2 regions of the Lysinibacillus sp. NPDC097279 genome follow, and region 2 is predicted to be linked to the other one. Evidence: riboswitches for the same ligand, from Rfam matches in the RefSeq annotation. Region 2 holds a riboswitch; the other holds the start of a gene.

Region 1 (4,438 bases), on a different contig from region 2:
AGGTAATGGGGTTAATGGATTTTTACGATAGTTTCGAGTAAAGGGCACGGGTGCAAGTTCATCGACCTCGCTTAACATCGGATCAATTAATATTCGTTTATTGTTTAAAGTTAGAATGGATGTGGCGTGTCGAATATGATGAAATGAAATGGGCATAAAAGAACTCCTTATAATAATGTAGTCATGTAAGTAGTAAATACATATTTTATTCATTTTATCACATTATGGTATTCGTATTTGCCTGATAATAATTAGCGCAGGGTCATGGAAATGTTTTTTTATTGTTTGAACAAGAAACTACCATTTTACATAAATCGTTAAAATTATGAAATCCTACAGTTAAGGTTTTTGTAAGCTAATCAAAAAACTGCTGTAAGGTTGCGTAGCTATAATAGCCAAGACGAATGAAATTAAAGTAGTAAAAATAAGGAGTTGTACAGCATGAATCCATCCGTTTCGCAAAAAGAAAGAATTATAGCCTTAGATATTATTCGTGGTTTAGCATTGTTTGGGATTTTATTTATTAATGTAGGTGCCTACCAATTGATAGTTGAGGGCGTAGCGTTGCCTCCATATAGTAAATTCAATAGTATAATTGATACGCTTATTGATATTTTCATTGAGAAAAAATTCTTTTCCATTTTTTCATTTCTTTTCGGTGTTGGTTTTTATATTTTTGCTTCCCGTGCTGAAGCAAGAGGTGATAAGCCTCGGTTGCGTTTCGCAAGACGTTTACTAGCGCTATTTGTTATTGGGGTTGTTCATATCTTTATTTTCTGGGGCTCCATTTTGTCTATATATGCAGTCATTGGTCTTTTCTTATTACCATTTTATCGGGCGAAGATTTCCACAATTCGCAACTGGCTTTTTGGCATTATTGCTGTATATATTATCAGCATACTAGGACAAATGTTTTGGCCGAACTTACGTATCCTTTCATCGGTTTTTAATATATTCGGAAATGATATCTTAACTATTTTTATTATGTTTTTAACAGGTTTTCTAGTTGCAAAAGCAGACTGGATAAGCAACGTAAGACAGCATGCTAAACAAATAAAAACGGTGCTCTATGTAACTTTTCCTATAGTTATCGCTATATCTAGTTGGATTTGGATTGCATCTCAAAATGAGGATCCGAAACTTCATTTACTATTAGGTTTAGGCGTAGTCCCGACTACGTACTTTTATTTAGCTTGTTTATTCCTTGTTTTAGAAAATAGAAAAATAGTAACTTTTTTAAAGCCGATTGGTCGTGTCGGACAAATGGCATTCACAAATTATATTGCTCAAAGTTTTATAGGGTTAGCTATTATCGCTCTATTGGGGCTTGAAGTGCCCTCGACTTCCTATATTGTCATTATAGCCATGATGATTTTTATAATACAAATCCTCTTTAGTGTCATTTGGTTTAAGTTTTTTAAAATAGGACCATTGGAAAAAATGTGGAGATGGATGACATACGGAAAAAACATACCAACAAAATAATGATTTTAACGTCAGAGCACCATTGCTTTGGCGTTTTTTAATCGGAATAGTATTGTGAAATATAGAATAATAGCAAAGTAGAATTGCAAATAAGAAGAACTTGATATGCGATATCGAAAAATAAATATAGCTTTTACTTTTGAAAATATTCAACTCCAATATTAATAGGTAATCAATAATGCTTGTTTTTTTAAACTATTTTGAAAAAATGGAAACTATGCTAAACTTAGCATTAAGTGAATAGCAAATGCAGAATAAAGGTGCTCTTTTAAGAGCTTAATAGGGAATTCGGTGCAAATCCGAAGCTGTTTCCGCAACTGTATGTGTAGATGACCCCAGAAAATACCACTGTCAAACGAGGAAAAATGCCTCAAGTAGATGGGAAGGTTCTGAATAGGGTACACGAGCCAGGAGACCTGCCTTTATTTTATCGTATTAAATCTCTTCGGAAGCTAGGAGAACTTACGGCAAATAGACGAACAGGCAAATAGTATTTGAAGCCGTTTTCTGTTTTCCTTAGATGCTCTCTCTTTTATTAGAGAAGCATTTTTTTTATTTTCTAGTTATTGCAAGCGCATTCACCTATAAAATAATTGGGGGGAAAGAAATGGGCTTTTATAAAAAATGGTTGAATATAGCGATTGTCTTTATCTTATCATTTTCGTTATTATCACCAGTCGCATTCGCTGAGACGCAGCAAAATGATACAAGTGAGTTAGAAACAAATTCTACTATTCAATCTAATGAAGAATCATTAGAGAAAGAAATGACCGAGCAAACGGAAAGTGAACTATCACCTATTACCAGTAATGATAGTGCGACGATACTTAATAATACTGAACCTAAAGGTTATGTGACGGTTTCCGTAGAGAAGTTTACGTTGGGGCAGGGCTACATAAAGGAACCTGTTCGTGTTCCTTTTTATGAAGGGGATAATATAGCTAAAGTTATAGTTAACCTGTTAGGAGAAGGCAATTATGACATTACAGGTTCTGTAGAAGAAAGCTTCTACTTATCAGGTATCTTTGATCCTAATCCTGGAGAAGTGAGCGTCCCAAAATACATTCTTGATGAATCTGGGCCAGTTAATGGAAGAATAGAATCCGACTGGTTAAATCAAATGGATTATACAACTATGTCAGGTTGGATGGTAGCTGTAAATAATAACTTTATTCCTCGTGGAGCTTCTGAATGGTTCCCAGAAGATGGTGATATCGTTAGATGGCAGTTTACAGTATGGGGATATGGAGCAGATTTAGGTGGGGGCTTAGAGGGAAGTAGTTTAATTACTCCAGCGAATAAAGATGAGTTAACAGCGAAAATTGCTGAAATTAATAGCTCACCAAATAAAAACGAAATTTTAGCAAATGAACGAGTAAAGTCTACTTATGACGCCGCATATGTGCAGCTTAAAAATATGGAGAGTAGTCAAACAAATGTAGATGCAGCACTTACTCATCTAAATGCTGCTTTAAATGGAGAAGGGGAAGAAATCGTTAAAGCTGATAAAACAGCTTTGCAAACAGCGGTTCAACAAGCTGAACAAACAAAAGCATCTGTGAAAGTAAGTTTAGATGGAAAAGATGTAGCCCCTACTGATTATTGGGTTACTCAAGCTGAATTAGATGCATATGCAAATGAAATTATAGAAGCACAAGAACTAATCGCAGATGAAAATGCCAGTCAAGAAGAAATAGATGCGAAAGTTTTAGCACTAAATCAAGCTACAAATGCATTTAGTAAAAAACCTGGTTTACAAACAGATATTACTAGCACAGTGAAATTTACTGTTGCACCAAAAGCTGTGATACTAAAGCTTTATAATACGAATGAGCAAGAAATAAACTTAGGCTCTGGTGTTGAAGGAACATACAATGTTTATACAGCAACTATACCAGTAGGAAGTTATCGCTACGAAGGATTTGATAGCAATCATAACAGTGTTGGCGGTGGTCAGCTAACAGTAAAAGCAGAATCAAATCAAGAATTTCAATTCCGCCAGCTTAATTTTAAAGCTAGTAATACAAGTTGGAATGTTGATAGTGATTACTCTGTAAAAGTTGGGCAAGAAATACCGAACGAGACGTCATTAAAACTAGGGAATGTAACTACACAAGGACAGACTCCAGTATTAGCTCTTGTAGGGGAAAAAATCTACTATACGTTTGAGCCAGATGCAAAGCATACACAATATGTTCCATTTAGTAATAGCACTACTGTATCACTTTCGGCCTCAGCTCAAACAATTAGTGCAGCTATTCCGTTTTCTGGGGATGTTAAGTTTACAGTCCCTGAAGATGCTGAATTATTTGTAGGGAAAAAAATCAAACACTTTATTGCATTTGAAGAAGTCCTGCCTGAAGGGGTAGCCGTGATTAACTCGGATGGTACAAAAACTTTTTCTTTCAAGTTAATAAACAATGGTGATTATAACTACCGAGTTAGCCAAGCAGGAAAACTTACAAATGTAGGTACATTTAAAGCAAATGCTCAAAATGCATCATTGGCAATTACAAAACAACAGCTCTCAGTTCAATCGCCAACAGCAATTTTAAATAAAGGAACATATCTTGAAGGTAATATTTATTTAAATATCAATGAGCAAAATCATTTGAAGTTAAACCAAGGAGATAGCTTCAATTTACTAACATTACGTAGCTGGCAAGCATTAATAGAAGGAATTAACAACTATTTCTTTGAGCCTGATTTTCATTTTGAAATCATAACAGGTGATGATGTAATTCAAATTGATCCTGGTAAGCCAGGAAGTTATTCGACAGTCAAAGCATTGAAAAATGGTACAGCTGTTGTAAAAGTGACGTATGACGCATTGAAGGTTAATGGTTCTGGATACATTAGTGATGCAAATGATGCATTCAGTGCTATTTGGCCAGAAAATGTTGGTCTCTTTGTTGTGACTGTGGGTCAAGGTGACACAGGTATTATTACAGGT
Region 2 (4,438 bases):
TAGACGCTCCTGAATCGCCGATATACTTGGGAATAGCGCCGATAGGCACTTGTGAAGCCCGTGCGCCCGAGGAAAACAGTAGTGGAAAATACCGTTCACTACAAAAAAGTGTTAGATTGATTGTCATCAATCTAACACTTAATCTCTTTTGCCCAAGGGCTATTATTCTTTATCCTTATTTAAATAACTCAGGATATACTGATTTTGCTACCATCTCTACAGCTTCACCGATACGTGGACCTGGGCGATTTGAAATATCAGTATCAATATAATTTACCGCTTTATCTTGAATAGCAGTGATTGTATTCCATCCATCACGCCCAAGAATTTCACCTACTGCATCTTCTACATAGTTTACTGTTGTTAAAATAACTTGAGGATTTTTTGCAATAACATCCTCCTCAGAAACTTTTACCCATCCTGTTTGATCACCAAATACATTGTTCACATTCGCTGCATCAAGAATTTCTTGTTGGAAAGTACCAGCTGCTGTTGTATAAATATCTGGCTTAGGGCTAATTTCTAAGTAGACATTTTTCGGTGTTTCTACAGTTTTGACTTTTGCTTGTACATCTGCAATTTTCGCTTTAATACTTTCGTTTAACTGCTCACCTTTATCTTTAACACCCATCACTTCAGCAATTTGTTGAATATCTCCATATACATCGTCAAATGAAGCTGCTGATTTAATAGCGAATACTTTTACGCCTGCATCTTCAAGACCTTTTAGCGCATCAAGTGTTTCGGCATTGCCTGTTGAATAAGCAATTACGACATCTGGCTTTAAAGCCACAATTCGCTCAGTGTTAAATGTCACAGAGTCTGAAACACGTTCAATATCTTTTGCTTCTTCTGGGTACGTATCATATTCAGTTGCCCCAATAACTTTATCTCCAACACCTAGTGCAAATAAGATTTCTGTATTACTTGGTTGTAGTGACACAATCGTTTTTGGTACTGCATCAAATGCTACTTCGACATCGCGATCATCTGTCACTTTATAACCTGTTTGCTCAGCTTGTTGTCCTTCTTTAGATGATGTATCGTCCTTTTTGGCTTCATCTGCTGTACCGCAGCCTGCCAATACAAGTGCTAACATTAATATTGTAATCCATTGGAAATTAATTAGTTTCTTCACTTTACACATTCTCCTTCTTCTTCTTCATAGGGTATGATTTGCTTATAAACGGTATTTCAGCAATACCAGCTTGCTGATTCATGTATACAGCCATTACAAAAAATACATTCGCTAATAATCCTAAGTAATCGAAAAGAATTGCTGGTACTTCTCTTTCCTCAGAAACTTTATGTAGAACACGGTATGATTTTTTTGCCTCACTACGACATAGATGAAGCGCTGTTGCAGCCCCCGTACCTTGCGGTAATACAAAGTTCTGTATTTCTTCCTTTACATGCCCCACATAAAAATCATAGCGATCACTAAGCCATACTAAATCTTCTTCCATTACTGCTAATTTGCCACGTACTGAGCCATTTACATGGTAGGCCATTGGCAAAATCGTCAATAAATCTGTCGCTACTACCTCAACTGCTTCTGCTTTTACAGCCGTTAATGCTACACCGACATGAGTTGTTAAACTATCCGTACGAATCTCAAAATCTACAGTAGATATTTTTTCACGCATGAATGGGTAGCAAGAATAACGAGCATCTTTTTTCATAACTAGTCCCTTCTTTCTTTCATGAACAGATTTTGCTTTATAGGTGCATAAAAAAACGCCGCTCCCTAGGAACGACGAAAATAGCATATATAGTGCCGCCTCACGCGACATCGCTTATGTATTTGCCGTATATCCTCCTAGCTTCCGAAGAGTTTTTATACATTAAATAAAGGTCGGTCTCCTGGCTCGTACAGTTCGCTACCTCTAATCAGTCGCGATATCATAAAACCTTCCCATCTTAGGACTTCCCCTTTTCGACAGTGGCATTTTTTATGATTCTTGTACTTACAGTTGCGGAAACAGCTTCGGTTTTACACCGAATTCCCGATTATGCTAAAGTTAGCACCATTATTCTGCAAGAATTATTCACTTGATTAGCAGTTTATCATATATTGATTTGAAAAAATAGTTGTGAGATTGTGGAATATTCGAAAATATATATACAAAACTTAGCACTATTTCTACATAGTGATTAGCTATTCGTTATTCCAGCTTAAAAATTCTGATTTAAATAGCTAGCTATAAAATTTTTTCAATAGCTTGCTCAATATCTAATTGTGAATCTGTTGGTTCAAAGCGCTCAACTGTATGCCCTTGATTATCTACTAAAAATTTCGTAAAGTTCCAACGAATGTTACGTCCATCTAAAAAGCTAGGTGCAATTTGAATAATAGCCTCAGCTAACATCTTTTCCTGCATATTCGCCTTTCCGAATTCACGAAAATCTACTTCGTGCTTTAAATAATTGAATAACGGATGTGTCTCTTCTCCATTAACCTGAACTAGTTCAAAAATCGGGAAAGTTACTCCGTAGTTAAGTTGACAAAGTTGAGTTGTCTCAACTCCATCTTCTGGGTTCTGCTGTCCAAACTGATTACATGGGAAACCTAAAACAACGAAATTTTCCTTGTCATATTTATTATACATTTTTTGTAAATCTTCAAATTGATATGTAAAATCACATTGGTTGGCTGTGTTGACGATTAACATTGTCTTTCCACGATATGTCTCCATTGATAAAATTTCACCATTTGGCTTTTTCACTAAATAATTATAAATCCCCATTTTCTCGACCCGACCCTTTCTTATTTACAAAAAATTATACTGTTACTATGCTATATACAGTTGCAGATTTACGTGTTTCCTCTATAGATAGTTTCTGGCTCTCACTTATACCAAAGCTTACGTCAGTATATAAGACCTATCAAAAACTGAATCCATCCTCCTGTTTTCATTATAATCAATAACTTTTCTTTCTTCAAAATAACACACTTGGGCATAAAAATAGCCATCTCGCTATTTAACGGATGGCGGTTTTATATTTCTTTTTGTATTTCATATCTTGCTCTTCATCTATTAATCTCTTTGCAATATCTAATAAATTATGATCGTTCGTAGCATCAAACAACTTCTTAAAGGATACAATAATATCATATCGAATACGCGATGGTTGCTTTTCGTCGATACATGTTTGGAACCTTTTTGCTAAATACGAAACAATTAAATCTCTTTGAACTTGTCCAGCAAGCCCAATTTGCCAAATTGCTTGCAGGGCATGCCGTGCTGTTACTGTTTTTTCATCATACGTGACTGCCCAAATTTTTAAAAAATCATCTAAAACACGTTCTTCCGGGTCACTTTTTGCTGCTAATGCACATAAAAACTGTGCTGCCCGTGCACGAGCATGTCCATCTGTATATGTAAGGGCTTTAATAAGTTGTTCCCACACTGCATATGTCCAATCTACTGGTTCTTGCATGATTTTTATTAATTTTCTATACGACTCGTATTCAATCTCACGGTCACGCTCTGCTAAATTACTAAAAAGTTGCAAAATCTCTTTTTCCATGATTTATCCCTACCTTCATTCTTTCAGAACGTTTTCAAATTTAAAATTTTTTTGTTACACTGTACTTAAAATTTAATGATAAAAAGGAGAGCTTATGAATAGATTTATAACTCGAAAGTTGATTATACGAACGCTAGCGATTATTTGCCTACTTGTAGCCGCATATTTTATCATACCTGTCTCCGTGCCAATTATTTTAGCAGGTGTTACAGCTTTTTTATTAGAACCCATTGTTATGTTCTTTAAACGAAAATGGAAAATGTCTCGAAAAATAGCTGTAGCTTTTATATACATAGTAAGCGTTATTTTTATTTCTATTATTTGTTACTTTACTATTACACAACTAATGTCGCAAATTATTTCCATTTCAAAGCAAGCACCTTACTATATTTCTAAATTATCCGAGATGTGGGGTCATATGCAAGAGAATATTTCAAAATATACAGAAGACTTTCCAACTGAAGTGAGTGCTTCACTTCAAAAAACGACAACCGACTTCATTGAGAAGGTTGAAGAATCTTTTTTAAACTTCTTTAATTATACCAAAGTTACGACCTTCTTTTCACAAATTCCAAGCCTCTTTATTAGTCTTCTCGTTTATATGATTGCCCTATTTTTATTTATGCTAGATTTACCAAAGTTAAAACAGATAACTTATAAATATTTAAAGCCATCAACTGAAGAGAAATTGAAAATTATTACTAATCGCTTAAAGGATGCATTTTTCGGTTTTATGAAAGCCCAAATTCTTGTTAGCTTTATTATAGCTGGTGTGACTCTTGTTGGTTTACTACTTATTCAACCGAAATATGTACTAGTCATGACCATTATTATTTGGATTATAGATGTTATCCCTTTCCTTGGCTCAATTATTATTTTAGCACCTTGGGGAATTTATCACCTCCTA

What was found. Region 2 has a riboswitch for cobalamin ahead of ACIQ1H_RS18420 (hypothetical protein). Riboswitches for the same ligand answer to the same signal wherever they lie in the genome.
Region 1: linked by a shared signal. The riboswitch ahead of ACIQ1H_RS12735 (S-layer homology domain-containing protein) and the one ahead of ACIQ1H_RS18420 (hypothetical protein) in region 2 are both predicted to bind cobalamin.

The regions. Positions count from the first base shown of each region.
Region 1 is NZ_JBIWDA010000002.1:535,176-539,613, forward strand. Features, by position in the region: gene ACIQ1H_RS12725 (MBL fold metallo-hydrolase) at 1-156, opposite strand, end outside; gene ACIQ1H_RS12730 (DUF418 domain-containing protein) at 442-1,485, shown strand; cobalamin riboswitch at 1,727-1,923, shown strand; gene ACIQ1H_RS12735 (S-layer homology domain-containing protein) at 2,093-4,438, shown strand, end outside.
Region 2 is NZ_JBIWDA010000005.1:101,800-106,237, reverse strand. Features, by position in the region: gene ACIQ1H_RS18430 (hypothetical protein) at 1-127, opposite strand, end outside; gene ACIQ1H_RS18425 (ABC transporter substrate-binding protein) at 176-1,138, opposite strand; gene ACIQ1H_RS18420 (hypothetical protein) at 1,140-1,682, opposite strand; cobalamin riboswitch at 1,837-2,047, opposite strand; gene ACIQ1H_RS18415 (glutathione peroxidase) at 2,202-2,747, opposite strand; gene ACIQ1H_RS18410 (hypothetical protein) at 2,983-3,531, opposite strand; gene ytvI (sporulation integral membrane protein YtvI) at 3,626-4,438, shown strand, end outside.